2 linked regions of the Sporocytophaga myxococcoides DSM 11118 genome follow. The protein of the gene in region 2 binds, or shares a complex with, the protein of the main gene of each other region. Links are inferred from orthologs where the notes say so. Each region holds a gene or a part of one and is shown on either strand. Other genes may lie near its edges. The genes, in order: tsaD and tsaE.

What was found.
Region 1: the proteins of tsaE (region 2) and tsaD are in contact, whole or in part, in a crystal structure (PDB 6N9A), measured with the Thermotoga maritima proteins. The link is inferred for Sporocytophaga myxococcoides DSM 11118 from one-to-one orthologs. Residues at the interface, in WP_004082108.1 of Thermotoga maritima: Leu37, Gly38, Lys46, Lys57, Val59, Lys60, Ser61, Thr63, Phe64, Thr65, Leu66, Met67, Val69, Pro71, Tyr82, Arg83, Leu84, Asp86, Asp88, Phe89, Asp93, Ile128, Asp130, Glu131, Arg134; in WP_004082750.1 of Thermotoga maritima: Cys10, Asp11, Arg49, His50, Leu82, Gly84, Gly135, Gly136, Glu154, Thr155, Leu156, Asp157, Asp158, Ser159, Glu162, Asp165, Lys166, Arg169, Leu170, Tyr175, Lys213, Thr214, Leu217, Tyr218, Gln221, Arg222, Asn324.

The regions. Positions count from the first base shown.
Region 1 is NZ_AUFX01000005.1:578,979-589,008, reverse strand. The notes cover bases 3,373-6,358. They hold tsaD (tRNA (adenosine(37)-N6)-threonylcarbamoyltransferase complex transferase subunit TsaD), read right to left. Parts: upstream 5,375-6,358; coding sequence 4,370-5,374; downstream 3,373-4,369. Other genes in these bases: K350_RS0108460 (translocation/assembly module TamB domain-containing protein), read left to right, coding at 5,384-6,358; smpB (SsrA-binding protein SmpB), read right to left, coding at 3,902-4,366; K350_RS0108475 (C40 family peptidase), read right to left, coding at 3,373-3,853. Outside these bases: K350_RS0108490 (OmpA family protein), read right to left, coding at 1-606; rpsA (30S ribosomal protein S1), read right to left, coding at 964-2,790; more of K350_RS0108475, read right to left, coding at 3,056-3,372; more of K350_RS0108460, read left to right, coding at 6,359-10,012; K350_RS0108455 (DUF2279 domain-containing protein), read left to right, coding at 10,009-10,030.
Region 2 is NZ_AUFX01000009.1:80,095-90,076, forward strand. Bases 3,865-6,802 are described here. They hold tsaE (tRNA (adenosine(37)-N6)-threonylcarbamoyltransferase complex ATPase subunit type 1 TsaE), read right to left. Parts: upstream 5,587-6,802; coding sequence 5,143-5,586; downstream 3,865-5,142. Other genes in these bases: K350_RS0111215 (alanine dehydrogenase), read right to left, coding at 3,926-5,146; porX (T9SS response regulator signal transducer PorX), read right to left, coding at 5,670-6,802. Also shown: K350_RS0111205 (valine--tRNA ligase), read left to right, coding at 75-2,708; K350_RS0111210 (OmpA family protein), read left to right, coding at 2,857-3,819; more of porX, read right to left, coding at 6,803-7,223; K350_RS0111230 (HD domain-containing protein), read left to right, coding at 7,294-8,523; lpxD (UDP-3-O-(3-hydroxymyristoyl)glucosamine N-acyltransferase), read left to right, coding at 8,561-9,601; K350_RS0111240 (bifunctional UDP-3-O-[3-hydroxymyristoyl] N-acetylglucosamine deacetylase/3-hydroxyacyl-ACP dehydratase), read left to right, coding at 9,608-9,982. UniProt on the Escherichia coli protein: Required for the formation of a threonylcarbamoyl group on adenosine at position 37 (t(6)A37) in tRNAs that read codons beginning with adenine.

The sequences.
Region 1 (10,030 bases), on a different replicon or contig from region 2:
CTGACCTCCTGTAGTGCTGTCTCTGCGGGATATGTAGATGATTGTACTTTCGTCTGCAGAAATAGAAGGATGATAATCCGGAAATTTCGAATTGACATTCGGACCAAGATTCGTAATTTTTACTTCTTTGGGAGTTTTCACCAATTCAATTCCATTCTCACAATTAGATATGAGTCTATCAGCAATTTGCTTATCAGAAGGAACATTTTTTTTGTAAGTGTTCAATAATACTATGGCCTCTTGAAATCTATGAGCAAGGTGATAAGAAACAGCAAGATAATAATCAAGGTCAGGATATTTTACTCCTCCAGTTTTAGCTTTTTCCAGATATGGCAAAGCTTTTAGCTTCTGATCTGTGTGATTATAGCATAGTCCCACTGAATATGAAATTTCGGGATCATCAGGCTGTAAACTATCTGCTATTAAAAATAAATTCAAAGCTTTTATAAATGCTTCCTGATCGCCAGACTTACCAATTCTGAAAAAATTAGCGGCCTCGTCAGATAATCTCCTTACTTCCTTCTTATTGTTCTGAGCATTTATATTAAAATGAAAAAACAACAGAAGAAGGACTAGGATAACCTTCAGTCTATATTGAGTAAACATTGAAAAGATTTTTTTAGTATCTGTTTAATACGTAACAATTTAATTAATATGATAAATATTTTCAGAAATTTTAAAAGAGACATTAGTATTGTTTATATGATTTTACTGACAATTGGTCTATAAAAAATATTATCAGATAAAAATTAAAAAGCCCCTAGTAAACTAAGGGCTTTTTTGAGGTTCCGAGCGGATTCGAACCGCTGTAAAAGGTTTTGCAGACCTCTGCCTAGCCACTCGGCCACAGAACCATATCTTGGTGATGTAAACTTATAATAAATACTTATAACTTCAAAAAAAAATAACATTTTATTATAAAATAGAAATGCTCTCACGAGCATTTCTATTTATGAAAGAGAATTATTCTCCGTCTTCTTTTTTCTTAGCTTTAGCTTTTTTCTCTGCAGTAGCTTCGTCTTTATTCATTTGCTTCTTAAGATCAGAAAGTGCTTCTAAATCTCCAAGTGTTGATTTCTCAACTTCAGGTAAAGATGCTTTTGCAGGAGCTTTTGCTTTTGCAGTTTTCTTAACTTCTTTAGCTTCTTCAGCTTGTTCTGCTGCAGAATGAACTCTTGTATGAGATAAAACGATTCTCTTCTCATCTTTAGAGAACTCAAGAACTTTGAAATCTAAGCTTTCTCCAACTTCTGCTGTTTTACCATCTTGTTTTACAAGATTTTTTGCACTTGAGAATCCTTCGATTCCGTAAGGTAACTCAAGAACAGCTCCTTTATCATTTTTCTGAATGATAGTTGCTTTGTGAGAAGAACCTACAGTGAAGATTGTTTCGAATGTATTCCAAGGATTTTCTTCAAGTTGTTTGTGTCCTAAAGCAAGTCTTCTGTTTTCAGCATCTAGCTCAAGAACTACAACATCAAGTTTATCTCCTACTTTAACAAATTCGGAAGGATGTTTGATTTTCTTAGTCCAGCTTAGGTCACTTACGTGCACCAGTCCATCGATGCCTTCTTCAAGCTCAATAAACAGACCGAAGTTTGTAAGGTTTCTTACAACTCCTGAATGCTTAGAACCAACAGCATACTTAGTAAGTACATCTTGTTTAGTCCAAGGATCTTCAGTTAATTGTTTGATACCAAGAGACATTTTTCTTTCTTCTCTATCAAGAGTAAGAACAACAGCCTCTAGCTCATCACCAACTTTGATGAAATCTTGTGGATTTCTCAAATGCTGAGACCATGACATTTCAGAAACGTGGATCAGACCTTCAACTCCTGCAAGGATTTCAAGGAATGCACCATAATCTGCAACGTTCACAATTTTACCTTTAACTTTAGAACCAACCTGAATAGTTTCAGGAAGTGAATCCCAAGGATGAGATGTAAGTTGTTTCATACCAAGAGAAATTCTCTTCTTCTCATCATCAAAGTCAAGTACAACAACATTAACTTTCTGATCAAGTTTAAGAACTTCTTCAGGATGATTGATTCTACCCCATGAAATATCTGTGATGTGCAATAATCCGTCAACGCCTCCAAGATCAATGAACACACCGAAGTTTGTCATATTCTTGATAACACCTTCAAGTACTTGACCTTTTTCTAGGTTGTTAAGGATCTCAGCTTTTTGCTTCTCAATATCTTTCTCGATAAGTACTTTGTGAGAAACAACTACGTTATCGTTGGTATAGTTGATTTTTACAACTTTTACCTCCATTTTCTTACCAACAAACACATCAAAATCTCTGATTGGCTTCACGTCAATCTGAGAACCTGGAAGGAAAGCTTCAACACCGAAGATATCAAGGATAAGACCACCTTTAGTTCTTCTTTTAACAATTCCTTCGATAACGATATCGTTATCAAGTGCTTTTTGAATATTGCTCCAAGCCTGAACGATTTTAGCTTTTCTTCTTGATAAGATAAGCTGTCCTTGAGCATCTTCCTGATCTTCAACGAACACTTCTACTTCTTGTCCTACTTTCAGATCTTCAAGATCACGAAACTCTGATAATGGAACTAATCCGTCTGATTTAAAGCCAATATTAAGGATCACATCTCTGTCTGTGATACCTACAACAGTACCTTTAACAACTTCTTTCTCATTTACCTGGGTAATAGTACCTTCGTAAAGAGCTTCTAATTCTGCTCTTTTCTTAGCATCATAACCTGAACCGAAACCTTTGGTATCAAAGCTTTCCCAGTTAAAATCTTCTTTTGGTTTTGCCATAATAATTAATAGTCTGCCCTATTTACATCAGCCGTCGGGCAGTCCGACTGAAATTTTGGTTTAACATAAAATATTTATCCGCCTTTCAACAGAATATTTTTCTCTAAAAACGGAGTGCAAAGGTAAGAAAATTTCTTAAAATTCTAAATTCTCTGATTTTTAACGGGATTAAGCATTAAAAAAAGTCCGTATAATCATGAGAAATTACAACTGAGTGACTGATTTTATTGATTTCCGGATTTTTCAATGGCTAATGCTTATTTAGTTAAAAGATTTGATTGATGGAGGAAAGCTTATGAGTATAGGTATTTTTCTCCTTATTGAAAATTCCATTTTCGTCCAGCGCGTCTATCCTTACTTCACCCGAAGCATGGATGATCAAATTCTGATCAAGTAAAATACCTACGTGAACAACTGTTCCATGTGCATTATGAAAAAATGCCAGGTCTCCTGGAAGACGCTCAGAATAAGGCTTTTTAAAACCACATTCAGCTTGCTGATATGCATCTCTTGGCAGTTGCTTTCCACAGAACCTCATTACCTGTTGGGTAAAACCAGAACAGTCTATTCCAAAATGAGACTTACCTCCCCATAAATAAGGCGCTGACAAATAAAATTTGGCCGTGCGCTCAAGAAATTTCAGATCTGGAGTATGGTTAATAAACTGAGCTTCACCGTCGAACCGGAGAATATTTTTTCCGATTATTACTGTTCCATTATTATAAAAAGGCAAAGTGCTTCCCATCAAGATAGGAAAATACTTCCCATTTCCCTGAATCACACCCATTACATCCTTACAAACTGGCCACTGTAATTTTTGAAATTCAGTGAAATACTCCTTGCTTACAGGTTCATACTGCTTTGAATCAATCCAGCCTTTATACTGATCCTGAACGATTTCTATGTAGACCCATTTTCCATCTTGTGACTTATTCAATATCGTAAAAAGTTCTCCAAACAGAAGTTGCGTTCCGATTTCACTTTTGTCGGATGGTTCTATTTTAACAGGCACTACACTTAGATTACAGACTCCGTAAATTTCCAATAAAGGCTCTTGATGCATTATTTATATAATTTTTTTCAGCTTAAATATAAAAAAATAAACTTATCATTAATAACGATCTCTTTCAAGTTCTCTCCTAACATCTTTTGCCTTAATATCTTCTCGCTTGTCGTAGAGTTTTTTCCCTTTACCTAAAGCTATTTCCAATTTGGCAAATCCTCTGTCATTCACAAACAACCGGACGGGTATAATTGTGAGCCCTTTTTCATCACCTTTGATAAGTAATTTCCTCAATTCTTTTTTGTTGAGCAACAGCTTTCTGTCCCTTAATGGTTCATGATTGTAGTAACTTCCTTCTGTATAAATTGAGATATGCATATTCTTGACATACAATTCATTTCCCCTAAAAAAACAGAAGGCATCCTGAAAATTAACTTTCCCCTGCCGGATAGCTTTAATTTCAGTTCCTCTTAGAACCATTCCAGCAGTAAAATTTTCAAGAAACTGAAATTCGAAACCTGCCTTTTTATTTCTGATATTGATATCTGACGATATTTTTTCCTTTGCTGCCATCTTTTAAAAATTCATTCTTGGATCAGGTACTAATGCCTGATTACTAAAATCTCCTTTTACATATTTGAAGTGTGCTGCCATTGCAATCATTGCGGCATTATCTGTGCAATACTGAAAATCAGGAACGTACACTTTCCAACCTTTTGTCTGAGCCTCTGTTTCAAGCTCTTTTCTCAATCCTTTATTTGCCGATACGCCACCGGCAATTGCCACTTCTTTGATTCCTGTTTCCTGCACTGCTTTCCTGAGTTTTCTCATAAGTATATCAATTAGAGTATATTGAATACTTGCACAGATATCATTAAGATTTTTAGCAATAAACTGTTCATCCTTCATTGTATTATTTTGAAGAAAATAAAGAATTGCAGTTTTTATCCCACTAAAAGAAAAATTCAAGCCTGGAGTATCTACTTTCGGAAAAGAGTAAGCCTGGGGGTTTCCTTCCTGAGCATATTTATCAATCAAAGGCCCTCCAGGATATGGAAGTCCCAGCAACTTAGCTGATTTATCGAATGCCTCTCCTACCGCATCATCCTGTGTTTCTCCCAGAATCTCCATTTCAAGATAATCTTTAACCAAAACTATTTGAGTATGTCCTCCACTGACTGTCAGACAAATAAATGGAAATTCAGGTTTTGGTTCATCTATAAAATGTGACAATATATGAGCTTGCATATGGTTCACTTCAATAAGGGGTATTCCTAAGCCCAAAGCAAATGACTTTGCAAAAGAAATTCCAACCAGTAAAGATCCTAAAAGACCTGGGCCTTTTGTTACAGCAACTGCATTTAGCATGGATTTTGTTATATTTGCTTTTAGCAATGCCTGATCGACAACTGGAATTATATTTTGTTGGTGAGCTCTTGAGGCAAGCTCAGGAACAATACCGCCATATTTAATATGAACATCTTGCGTTGCAACAATATTTGAAAGAATTTTACCGTTGCCAATTACCGAAGCGGCGGTTTCGTCACAGGATGATTCTATTGCTAAAATATAAGGACCCATTTGTAAATTTTGAATAAAAGGCGAAAATACCTGATTTTTTTTAAAAGGTTAACAAAAACCATCTCATTTACTGCATTAGGTATTATCCTTTTGCTGGTGGGATTGCTTTTTGCCATTCGCTCCCCAAAAGTACAAACCTGGGCCGTCAATAAGGCATCTGCCTATCTTTCAGAAAAACTGCATTATCCTATTTCGGTAAAATACGTCGACATCAATTGGTTTGACAAGATTATCCTGGAAGGGCTGGAGGTAAATGATACTCATAATGGTAAAATGATCTCTGTAGGCTATGCAAAAGTTGATCTGAATTTCCTAAATCTCCTTTATGGTAAAGTAGCCATAGACAAAATAAGTCTGGCAAACGGGAAAGTTGAAGTATTCAGATATACAGATGGAGGCATTAATATTTCCGACTTTGTGGCTGCTATCCAGGACCTTTCAGCTTCCTCTGATACATCAGCAACACAATCTGCTCCTTTTGTAATCGAAGCTGTCAATGTAGAAAACATGCTTTTTTCTTACCATGATTTCAGAAAGGACAAAATTACATACGGATACGATTATTATCATTTTGCACTCACTGATATTTCTGCTGATGCTACTAAACTTAAATTCTTTAAGGATACTGTTCAGATAAATGTACATCGCTTAAGCACTAATGACAGACAAACCAAACTGAATGTTCACCAGCTCATAACGCTCTTTACCTTTACCAAAAGAAACATGGAGTTTAAAGACCTCTATGCCGAAATTGGGGAAAGTATTGTAAAAGATTATGTCAGATTTGACTACAACACTATAGACGATCTGGGAGATTTTAATGAAAAGATTGTCATGACAGGTAATATCAAACAATCAGTGATCACGAGCAGAAACCTTTCTCATTTCGCCCCAGACCTGCAAGACTTTAATGACATTTATACACTTTCCGGGAAATTTAAAGGAAAGGTCATTAATTTTTCCGTCAGCAATTTTGATCTGCAATTTGGTAACAGGAGCAGAATGAAAGGTAAAACCAAGTTTGATGGTTTACCCGAACTGGATAAAACTTTTATGGATCTTAATTTTAAGGAAACAGACATTACTGCTGCTGACATTCAGCAATATGTGGGCGATGAAGCCGCTAATTTCCTTAAAAAACTGGGCAAAATAAAAGGACATGGAATATTCACCGGTTTCCTAAATGACTTTGTAGCAAAGGGTAATTTTACTACCGGACTGGGTATGGTTGAGTCTGACATCAATTTGAAGATTCAGGAGAACACACACCCTAAAGCCCATTACAAGGGAAGCCTGATTACAAAGTCATTCAATCTTGGTAAGCTTGTAGGATATGAAAATAAAGTTCAGTTGCTGGACATGGAAGGGACTATTGAAGGCAAAGGCTTTACTCTAGATGATGCAGAAGTTTTTATCAATGGAAAAGTTCACAGGATTGGTGTAAACAATTACAATTATAAAAATATCACTACAACTGCCACTCTTAGTAAGCAGTTCTTTAGTGGAGCAGTAGCCATAAAAGACAGTAATATTGTACTCTCCGTTAATGGAGAAGTTGATCTGAACAAAAACAATAATCATTTTAATATTCAGGCGAATCTGGAAAAAGCAAACCTGAAAGCATTAAACCTATCTCCAATAGAGACTTTCGTGAAGACTGAAGCTGATTTTAATTTCACAGGAATGACATTGGATGAAATATTTGGTAAAGCAATTTTCAGAAATAGCTATCTGGTCTATAAAAACAAAGAAGTATTTCTGGACTCCATGCAAATACTCAGCTCAAAAACAGATAGCATAAGGAATTTCTCAGTAAAATCCGACTTGGCAAGTATACAGGCAGAAGGCAATTTTAACTTCACTACATTGGCTTCAAATATTGAAACTCTGTGGCATGAATATGAAATGACTGCTCGGAACAAAAAAAGTGAGCTTGATAAATATTATGCTAACAAGAAGAAATCGTATGACAAGTACCATCTTGATTTTAAAATCAATCTCACAGATATCAATGCTATTTTAGCAATATATCTTCCTAAGCTTTATTTATCTCCTGGTGTTAACATTGAAGGGGATTTCACTTCCGGTTACTCAAGTATCCTAAACTTATATACTAAAATTGATACGTTGTATTACAATGAATATGAGCTATTAAAAACAGAAGCACAAATCTCCGCTTCCAAACTATCAGACAGCAGTAATGTGTTGGCGATGTTCTTTGTAAAATCGGATGAACAGATTCTTAAATCTTTTACCCCTACCAAGAACCTTCAAGTTGAGGGTATCTGGAATGGGACCAGAGTAAACTTCACATCGCAGATTGCACAAAAAGGCAGCAACAATTCTGCTAAACTGGCAGGAAATCTTGACTTCAATGAAGATTACAGAGTTGTAAACCTTAATAATAATTCATTCCTGAATCTTCTAAATAAAAAATGGACAATTGATCCTTCTAACTCTATTTCATTCAATTCAGAAAAGGTCCTTTTTGAAAATTTTACAGTATCCAACAATAAACAAACCGTAAGCCTGGATGGGACTTTATCGCAAGAGCCTTCTGACGAGGCTTTTCTTAAAGTTATAGATTTTCAGTTGGAAACCATAAACCCATTGCTGACAGACGTTTCATTAAAAGGTGTACTTACCGGATCAGTTAATATTCATGATATTTTCAACAACCCTAACCTTGGCAGCAGTTTATTCATAAATAATTTCCATGTGAATAATTTCCTTGTAGGAAATATCATCGGTACATCTTCATGGAACACTGAAAAAAGCGTTCTGGACCTTGATGTGGAAGTGGAACGTTTGAGCAACATCATAATTAATGTAAAAGGAAATATTCAACCAGGAAAAAACGGAGAAAGCGAAAAGCTGAATCTCTTTGCTGAATTAGATAAAGCAGATTTGGATCTTCTTAATCCGATATTCAAAGGTGTAATTTCTGAAGTGTCTGGTAAAATCACAGGGGATTTCACTATTGGAGGATCATTAAAAAACATTGTATTAAAAGGCACTGGCAATGTTCAGAATGGAAAATTCAAAGTAGATTACTTGGGCACAACTTATTATTTCTCTGACAATGTCTATTTCGACGAAAACCTTATTGGATTCAAAAGACTAAAATTAAAAGACTCAGAAGGAAATAACGCCGTTTTAGATGGGGGTATTTTTCATGACAATTTCAGGAAATTCGTGGTAAACCTTAAAGGATACCTGAATAATGTATGTGTATTGAATACTACAGAAAAAGACAATGAATTATTCTATGGCAAGGCAATTGTAAGCGGAAATCTGGAAATTCTGGGCGCTTTTTCAGATCTTAAGATAACAGCTAATGCCAGATCTCAAAAAGGTACTGATATTCATATTCCAATGACAGAATACTCCACCGTCGAAGAACAAAGTTATATTACCTTTACAACTTCCAAAAGTAAAGCTGCCATTACCAAAGAAACTGTTGATTTATCAGGGATAACACTTGATTTTAACTTCGATATGACTACCGATGCGAATATTGAAATTATTTTTGATAAAAAAGCAGGTGACAAACTTAAAGGAAATGGATCTGGAAATATAAAAATGAGCATTGATACCCGTGGTGATTTTAACATGTTTGGAAACTACAGAATCAAAACGGGTACCTACAACTTCTCCCTTGCAAATATTATCAGCAAAGAGTTCAACTTGCTCCCCAATAGCAGTATTTCCTGGACTGGAGATCCTTATAAGGGGTTGCTTGATATTAGGGCAGCCTATAGGCAAAATGTTTCCCTTGCTCCTCTTATTGATACAGGAAGGGTAAGAAAGAATCCTGAATTTAAAACAAGGTATCCGGTAGATGTATTAATGGGTATTGAAGGTGATTTAATGTCTCCTCGTATCAATCTTGATGTTGACATCCTGAAGTCTGACCCAAAAATGGTGGAAGATGTCATAGAATTTGAGTCCAAAATTAAAACCAATGAGCAGGAATTAAATAAGCAGGTTTTCAGCTTACTTATTCTAAAAAGCTTCTCTGCTCAGGATGGTTCTTTTAATGGTATTGGCGGCTCAAGTGGCAACCTGAGTGAACTTCTATCCAACCAGCTAAGCAGTTGGCTTTCTCAGCTCGATAAAAATTTGCAGGTAGATATTGACCTCAATGCAATGAACACCTTTATGTTACGATTCAGTTACACCATGCTGGAAGGTCGACTTAGAATATCCCGTGATGGAAGCTATCAAAACACTCAAAGCAACAATCAGAATAATTTCTCCAGTATTGCAGGTGAATGGACTATTGAATATCTTCTTAGCCAGGATGGAAGATTGAGATTGAAGCTATACAATAAAAATAATAATAATGCGCTCCTGAACTCAGTTGCATCAAACAATATCAACAATACTTCTGCTGGTTTCAGTATCATGCATACTCAGGGATTTAATAATCTGAAGGAACTTTTCGGCAAAAAAGAAAAACCTAAGAGAGATACCATAACTTTTGACCTGGAAGAAGAAAGAAAAAAATTCGAACAAGAGCTGGCTGAGGAGAAAAAAAGGGAACAGGAAGAGGAAGAGAAAAAAAACAATAACACACTTAATACTACTGTTACTCCTCATAAGGAAGATGACGAAGCCGAAGCAGAAGCTCCATGAGAATCATTATCTTATTTT
Region 2 (9,982 bases):
CGTAAAATGCAGCTTTTATTAAGCAATAAATATTTTTAATTTTGCGGGTTCGTAAAGCATACCAAATATAAAAGATGGAAATTAAAAAGACATATAGTCCCAAAGAAGTTGAAAACAAGTGGTATTCCTACTGGATGAATAATGGTTTTTTTGCTGCAAAACCTAATCCTGAAAAGGAACCATATACGATTGTTATTCCTCCGCCAAATGTCACCGGAGTTTTGCATATGGGACATATGCTTAACAATACCATCCAGGATGTGCTGGTCAGAAAAGCAAGAATGGAAGGGAAAGAGGCTTGTTGGGTACCAGGGACTGACCATGCGTCCATTGCTACAGAAGCTAAAGTAGTTGCAATGCTTAGAGAAAAGGGGATTAAGAAAAGTGATCTATCGAGAGATGATTTTTTGAAATATGCATGGGAATGGAAAGAGAAATATGGCGGTATTATACTTGAACAGTTAAAAAAACTAGGTGCTTCATGTGACTGGGACAGAACCAGATTCACAATGGAGCCAGAGATGTCTGATGCCGTTATTGAAGTTTTTATAAGATTATACAGAGATGGCCTTATCTATAGAGGAAACAGAATGGTTAACTGGGACCCTCAAGGGAAAACAGCCCTTTCTGATGAAGAAGTTATTCACAAAGAAGTAAACTCAAAGCTTTATTTTCTTAAATATCAAATAGATGGATCTGAAGATTACATAACAGTAGCCACTACAAGACCAGAGACCATTCTGGGAGATACTGCCATTTGCGTTAATCCAAACGACCAGAGATATCAGCATCTTAAAGGCAAGAAAGCTATTGTCCCTCTTATAGGAAGAAAAATTCCTGTAATAATGGATGAGTATGTTGACATGGAATTTGGGACAGGTTGCTTGAAAGTTACCCCTGCTCATGATGTAAATGACTACGCACTAGGTCAGAAACATGGTCTTGAAGTTATTGATATTATGAATGATGACGGTACATTCAGTGCTAATGCCCAGTTGTACGTAGGAGAAGACCGCTTTAAAGTAAGAAAACTTATTTCAAAAGAACTTGAGGAAAAAGAATTTTTACTTAAAACTGAAGATATAAAAAACAGTGTAGGATATTCTGAAAGAACGGATGCGGTAATTGAGCCAAGATTGTCTCTTCAGTGGTTTGTTGACATGAAGAAGTTTCTGGAGAAAAAGCCAGAAGTCCTTTCATCAGTGATGAATGACGAAATCCAGCTTATTCCGTCCAAGTTCAAAAATACATACAGACACTGGATGGAAAATATCAAAGATTGGTGTATTTCAAGACAACTTTGGTGGGGACAAAGAATCCCAGCTTATTATCTCATTAATAATCCGTCAGCAGAGCCTGTTGTCGCACTTTCTGAACAGGAAGCATTGGAACAGTTTCAGAAAAATTATCCAGGTACAAAAGCGTCAGATATAAGACAGGATGAAGATGTACTTGATACCTGGTTCTCTTCATGGTTGTGGCCGATTTCTGTATTTGATGGCTTTAAAGATCCTCAAAACAAAGACATTAATTACTTTTACCCTACTAATGATCTTGTAACTGCACCTGAAATTTTATTTTTCTGGGTAGCAAGAATGATCATGGCGGGATATATGTTCCGTGGTGAAATACCTTTCAAAAAGGTTTATCTGACAGGTATTGTAAGAGATAAACAAGGCAGAAAGATGTCTAAATCTCTTGGTAATTCTCCTGATCCGTTAGACCTGATTGAAGAATATGGAGCTGATGGAGTAAGGGTTGGAATGTTATTAAGTTCTCCAGCAGGTAATGATTTGTTATTTGATGAAAAACTTTGCCTTCAGGGAAGAAATTTTAGCAACAAAATATGGAATGCATTCCGCCTTATTAAAGGGTGGGATATTAAAGAAGGCTCTAATCCTGAAAATGCAGCTGCTATAGAATGGATGGAAACTAAACTGACAGCATCATTATCAGAATTGGAAGATAACTTCTCTAAATACAGACTATCAGATGCATTGATGACAGTATATAAGTTGGTTTGGGATGACTTTTGTTCCTGGTATCTGGAGATGATTAAGCCTGGCTTTGAGCAACCAATAGATCGCGATACTTACAACAAAACTATTAGCATCTTTGAGAGACTACTTAAAGTTCTTCATCCATTTATGCCATTTATCTCAGAAGAATTATGGCATGAAATAAAAGAACGTCCTGCAAATGATTGTTTGATTGTTGCGGCTTGGCCACAAACTAATGTTCTCAATAAAAAGATTATTGAAAGCGGAGATCTTGCAATTGAAGTAATTTCCAACATAAGAAATATTAGAAACACCAAACAGATTGCCAAAAATGATCCTCTAAAACTTCTGGTAAAAACAACTTCTGAAGAATTGGTAAACCATTTTGGTTATCTTATCAAAAAGTTAGCGTGCATAGAATCTATAGAAAGTACAGAAACTGCTATTGATGGTGCTGCTACATTTATTATCCGTAGCTCAGAATTTTATGTTCCGCTTGGTAATGCTATAGATCCTGAAAAAGAAAAGGAAAATCTATTAAAGCAATTGGAGCATAAACGAGGATTTCTTGCTAGTGTAGAGAAAAAGCTAAGCAATGAAAAATTCGTTGCCGGAGCACCTACTCCTGTAATTGAGCTTGAAAGAAAGAAAAAAGCAGATGCAGAAGCTGAAATTCAAGCTCTGGAAAAGAGTCTGGCCAATCTTTAAAAAGTACATTATACGAATCAATATTTGTAAAGTTTCTGTTTAAAACTTTTTCCTTAAAAAGGCTGAAAATTGACAAAAATTTTCAGCCTTTTTTTCATTTTTTCAGTACACTACTTTCATGTTTAGATCAACTATTAAGTATTACGGGATGAAAAAATTAATACTCCTTAGTTCCCTATTGTGCATACTTTCTTTTATAGGTGAAAGCTCTTTTGCTCAAAATCCAGCTCAGACAAAAAAGAAAGCCAAAGCAGCCAAAAAAGGCAAGAACAAAAAGAAAGAACCATATCAAATAGTATGGAAAGAAAGAGATTCTGATGGTGATGGTGTTCCAGATGGAAGAGATAAATGTATTCACACCCCCAAAGGAGAACCTGTAACAACTTTTGGTTGCCCGTACGATGTTGATTTTGATGGTGTTTACGACTACGAAGACCAATGTAAAAACGAATCCGGACCTAAAGAAAACAAAGGATGTCCTTGGGGAGACAGAGATAAGGACGGAATCATGGACAATAAAGATGAGTGTCCTGATGTTCCTGGATTAGCTCAATATAGAGGCTGCCCGGATACAGATGGAGACGGAATTCAGGACAAAGATGATCAGTGCCCTAAAGAAAGAGGTACAATTGCATTGAAAGGTTGCCCTCCAGCTTTTGTAGATACAGACGGAGACGGTGTTGGGGATTATGATGACCTTTGCATGAGAACTCCTGGTATTAAATCTAACAAAGGTTGTCCTGAAATTAAACCAGAAGAAAAGAAAGCATTGGAAGAAGCATTTAAAAATCTATTGTTTGAAACAAACAGTGATGTTATTATCAGCTCTTCATACAACTCACTAAACAAGCTTGCTTCAGTAATGGTGAATAATCCTAAATCAAAACTGCATTTAGAAGGACATACAGATAATGTTGGCGATGACAACTCTAACATGGATCTTTCAAAAAGAAGATCAGAATCTGTTAAACGTTACCTTGGAACCAAAGGTGTAAGTGCAAACAGAATCACAACTGATGGTTTCGGAGAAACCAAACCGGTAGACACGAACGATACCGATGCTGGCAGACAGGCCAACAGACGTGTAGAGATGAACATTATGTACGAATAGTATTATACCCAAATAATATCTAAATTAAAAAAATCCGGTCAAATTGGCCGGATTTTTTAATTATAGATCATTAGTACTTTTAACTTTCGGCTTTGTGTTCAACTTTTCAAAATCTAGCAGCTAAGATCAATTTCATATCCTTATACTTCATATTAAATTTCTTAGCTATATAAGGATTGGTAAGGCTTCCTTTATAAGAATATACCCCTTTCATGAACCACTCTTTAGAATATATCAATTCCTCTGTCCCACCCTTTTTAGCAATCTGCAAAATAATGGGAGTAAATATATTGCTTAATGCGGTTGTCGCTGTTCTGGCGACTCTTGATGCAATATTGGGGACACAATAGTGTATTACATCATATTTTCTGAAGACAGGATTCTTATGACTTGTAACCCTGCTTGTTTCGAAGCAACCACCCTGATCAATACTTACATCGATAATCACTGAATTAGGCATCATTTCAGCAACCATATCTTCGGTTACTACACAAGGACTTCCCTCGTCAGATCTTAAAGAACCTATTACTACATCTGCTTCTCTCAATTCTTTTCTTAAAGTAATGGTGTCAATTGTAGAAGTATAAATCTGAAGTCCCAGATCATGCTTTAATCTCCTGAGTTTATAAACCTGGTTGTCAAAAATCTTTACTTCACATCCCAATCCGGCAGCAGCTCGGACTGCATATTCCGCTACAGTTCCAGCTCCAAGAATAACTACTTTTGTAGGCGGCACCCCTGTAATTCCCCCTAATATAACTCCCTTACCATTCTTGCTATTGAGATATTCAGCTGCAATAAGCATAACAGTACTGCCAGCTATTTCGCTCATTGCTCTTACCACTGGCATCCCTCCTACCTTATCTTCAATAAATTCAAAGCCAAGAGCAATTAACTTTTGCTTATTGATAGCCTGAACAAGTTCTGGTGTAAGCGTTGAAATCTGAAGTGCAGAAAACAAAGTACTTCCTGGCTTCATCATGCTTATTTCCTGAATGGTTGGCGGTTCAATCTTTAGAACAATATTAGACTGAAATACTTCCTGTGAAGAATAGGCTATTTTAGCGCCAGCGTCACTGTATTCTTTATCTGAATATTTTGCAGATATACCAGCACCGGTTTCGACAACCACATCATGGCCATTATTAACCAACAATGCTACCGCCTCCGGAGTGAGACAGACCCTATTTTCCAGATCCTGTATCTCTTTAGGAATACCAATATTAAGACGGGTTGTACCTTCAGGAATTTTCAATAGTGCTTCCTGAGGATATAAGGCATGTTCTTTTGCCAGAGCTTCAATACCCGATTTTAAGCTGCTTTTCATGTTTTAGAAAGATGAAAAATTCTTTGTTGATTATTATCTACTTTTAGAGAAATTCTTAAATGATGAGGAGGAATAAGAGATTCTATTTTTGAAGGCCACTCAATAAGACATATATTTCCTGAAGAAAAATACTCTTCACTCCCTATATCAAGAGCCTCAGTCTCGCTTTTTAGTCTGTAAAAATCAAAGTGGTAAATGCTGTTGCTGTTAGTTCCTAGATATTCATTTACCAGAGCAAACGTAGGACTACTGACATTTTCAGAAACACCCAGTCCTTTGCATATTTCCTTGATCAAAGTTGTCTTTCCTGCTCCAATCTCACCTTCAAACAGCCATACCTTTTCCGATCCGGCAAATTTTATTATTTCCCCTGCTACTTGTTTGAGTTCGGAAAGGTCCTTGCTCAGTAATATTTTAAAAGGTTGTGTACTTTCTCCCATGAATTGATTGAAAGAAGAATGGTCTGGTTGTAAATTTACAAAAATTTATCAACCAGTCAATCCATTTACTCTCCCAATAAACCTTACTTTGGAGACAAGGTTATAAATGGAATAATCATTTCTTCCAGAGAAACACCTCCATGCTGGAAAGTATCTTTGTAAAAATTGACGTAGTAATTATAGTTATTCGGGTAAGCAAAGAAGTAATCTTCAATCGTAAATACATAAGCTGTAGAAACATTTCTTTTGGGAAGAAACATACGCTCTGGCTTTCTGCAGACATATACATCCTTTTCATCAAAGCCCAGGTTTTTCCCCTGCTTATATCTCAAGTTAGTATTTGTACTTTTATCTCCGATTATTTTAAATGGCTTTTTTACTCTTATAGTGCCATGATCAGTAGTAATGATCACTCTGCCTTTTTTCTCAGCAATCCTTTTTAATGCTTCAAGCAGCGGTGAATGCTGAAACCATGAATTAGTCAAAGATCTGTATGCTGATTCATCAGGTGCAAGCTCTCTCACCATTGCCATATCCGTTCGGGCATGTGAAAGCATATCGACAAAATTGTAGACAATCACATTTAACTTATTGTTCATAAGATTTGTGATATTATCCAGTAAAGATTTGCCGTGAGAAATATTGATAATTTTATTGTAAGAACTCTTAATATCCAGTTTGTTCCTTACTAACTGAGCTTTTAGAAGTTCTTCTTCGAAATTATTCTTACCTTCCTCCTCTTCATCACTTACCCAATATTGAGGAAATTTTTTCTCAATTTCGGAAGGGAGTAAACCTGAAAAAATTGCATTTCTGGCATAAGCAGTAGTAGTAGGCAATATGGAATAATAGTTAACCTCCTCATCTACATTAAAATAGGCATTAATGGTTGATTCTAGAACTTTCCATTGATCATATCTAAGATTATCAATAAGAATAAAAAACAAAGGTTGATCTTTTTCCAAAAGTGGAAAAACTTTCTTTTTCATGATCTGATGTGAAAGAACAGGTTTTGAAGAATTCGCATCATTTAACCATGACTCATAATTATCGATGATAAAATCAGCAAAGTTCTTATTGGCTTCACTTTTCTGCATATCGATAATATCCTTCATACTTTTGTTTTCGGTATTATCAATTTCCAATTCCCAATAAACCAATTTTTTGTATATCTCAGCCCACTCCTCATGTCCGATGCGGTCATTGTAGGCCATGCTAAGATTTCTGAAATCCTGCTGATAACTGATATTGGTTTTCTCTGTCACTAGTCTTTTATTGTCCAATATCTTTTTGATACTCAATAATATCTGATTCGGATTTAATGGTTTAATGAGATAGTCAGCGATTTTGCTTCCGATGGCTTCTTCCATGATATGTTCCTCTTCACTCTTGGTGATCATGATTACCGGAAGATTTGGTTTTATAGCTTTGATCTGGCTCAGTGTTTCCAATCCAGTCATTCCCGGCATATTTTCATCAAGAAATACGATGTCATATTTCTCTTCATTGCACTTCTCTAATGCATCTGCGCCGCTAGGTACAGGAGTTACATCATAGCCTTTATTATTTAGAAAAATTATGTGGGGTTTAAGTAGATCTATTTCATCATCCGCCCATAAAATATTATATCTTTGCATAGAATTAAAATTCGTAAACACTAAAAGTACATTAAATCCTTATTAATAAGTTTCGTTAACTTAAAAAGTTTTGAATAAGAAGAAAATATTCAACGATCCGGTTTACGGATTTATTACAATTCCCGGAAGTTTCATTTTTGATATTATAGAGCATCCCTATTTTCAGCGACTGCGAAGAATTAAACAATTAGGTCTTACCGACCTTGTTTATCCCGGAGCTCTCCATACAAGGTTTCATCACGCTCTCGGAGCCATGCATTTAATGGGAATGGCCTTAAACAGGCTAAGGAGCCGCGGGCATCAGATCTCCGAAGAAGAAAAAGAAGCTGCTTTGGCTGCCATATTACTGCATGATATTGGTCACGGTCCTTTCTCGCATGCCCTGGAGAAAACACTCCTTTCCCATATAGCTCACGAAAAGCTTTCACACCTTATTATGGAAAAGCTGAATAAAGAGTTTAACGGGAAACTAGATCTTACCATAAAAATGTTTCTTAATTTGTATGAAAGAAAATTCTTCCATCAGCTTATTTCGAGCCAGCTCGATATGGACAGAATGGACTACCTTAAGAGAGACAGCTTCTTTACTGGAGTAATGGAAGGAACCATTGGTGCTGACAGGATTATTAAAATGCTGGATATCGTTGATGACGAATTAGTTGTAGAGGAAAAAGGTATTTACAGCATTGAAAATTTCTTATCATCAAGAAGGCTGATGTACTGGCAGGTTTATTTGCATAAAACTACCGTATGTGCAGAAAAAATGTTGATTCAAATAATAAGGAGGGCTCAGCATCTATCCCTGGAGGGTGAAAAGTTATTTGCATCAGAGGCATTAAACGTGTTCCTGCAGCAAAAAATAACGCTTGAAGATTTCACTCAAAATCATCACTATCTGCGAGCTTTTACCAGTCTGGATGATTATGACCTGTGGGGAGCGATTAAAATATGGAAAAATCATAAAGACCCGGTATTATCGTTACTATGCAATCAGTTACTGGAAAGAAAGTTATTCCGAATAGAAATTTCCAGAATTCAATTTGATGAAGAAAAGATTGCTCAACTAAGGAGAGATGTGGCTAAAAATCTCGGATTGCCAGAAGAACACTCTGAATATTTTGTCGTAAACGGAGTTTTAAGAAACAGGGCATATCTTCCGGTTAGCAATAAAATAAATGTTTTGACCAAAAAGGGACAAGTACTGGACGTAGCCCAGGCATCTGACCTTCCCAACATAAAGGCTATAAGTAAAATAGTAAAAAAACATTATTTATGCTGGCCTAAAAATGTATCTTTGTAAGATGGTTCATAGTTAATAATTTGTTTAAATTAGTTTAATGGAATTTACAACAGGACAGATTGCCCATTTAATTGGGGGTGAAGTCAAAGGAAGTGATAGCCTGAAAATCAATAAACTGGCAAAAATTCAAGAGGGTCAGGAAGGTTGTATCTCCTTTTTATCCAACTTAAAATACGAACCTTATTTATATACCACCGAAGCTTCTGCTGTAATAGTTGACAAGAAATTCGTTCCAAAAAGCGAGGTAAAGACCACATTAATTCTTGTTGACGATCCATATACCAGTTTTACTACACTTTTAGAAGAATACCATAAATTCATTAGTTTTATGAAAACTGGTGTGGAGAATCCTTCTTTTATCGGACAAAATTCTACTACAGGAGAAAATATTTATCGCGGGGCATTTTCCTATATAGGCAATAACTGTCAAATCGGGAAAAATGTAAAAATTTATCCACAAGCCTATATTGGAGATAATGTTACAATAGGAGATAACACCATTGTTTTCTCAGGAGTAAAAATTTATTCAGATTCAAAAATCGGAAGCTATTGTACATTCCATTCTGGTTCAGTTATAGGTAGTGACGGTTTCGGATTTGCACCGCAACAGGATGGCACCTACAAAACTATTCCTCAAGTAGGTAATGTAATAATTGGAAATCATGTAGACATTGGCGCTAATACCGTAATTGATTGTGCAACTATGGGATCGACCGTTATTCATGACGGAGTAAAACTTGACAATCTGATTCAGATTGCTCACAATGTCGAAATTGGCAAAAATACAGTGGTCGCTGCACAATCCGGAATTTCCGGATCTACCAAAATAGGCGAAAATTGCGTTATTGCTGGTCAGGTAGGAATTGTTGGACATATTACACTGGCAAATAAAACTAGTATCGGAGCTCAATCAGGAGTTGGCAAATCTGTAACAACTGAAGGGACTGCCATTCATGGATCTCCAGCTTTTGAGTATAAGAAATTCCTGAAATCCAGCAGTGTTTTCAGAAAACTTCCGGAATTACAAAAAAGAATTGAAGAACTTGAGGAAAAAATTATAAATTTGCCGACTTTATAAGGTTAAATGAACGTAAAACAGCATACCATCAAGAGTCCCGTATCTATTTCAGGAGTAGGATTACATACAGGAGTAAAAGTAAACATGACTTTTGTACCTGCGCCACCCAATCACGGGATTGTTTTTCAAAGGGTTGATCTTGAAAACCAACCAATTGTTGAAGCAGACGTCGACTATGTAGTTGACCTGTCAAGAGGAACCACAATTGAAAAAAATGGAGCAAGAGTAAGTACAGTAGAGCACACGCTTGCTGCACTTATGGGATTGCAGATCGACAATGTACTCATCCAGATAGATGGTCCTGAAACGCCCATAATGGATGGAAGCTCTCTTCCATTTGTTGAGGCACTGGAGACTGTTGGATTTCAGGAGCAAAATGCC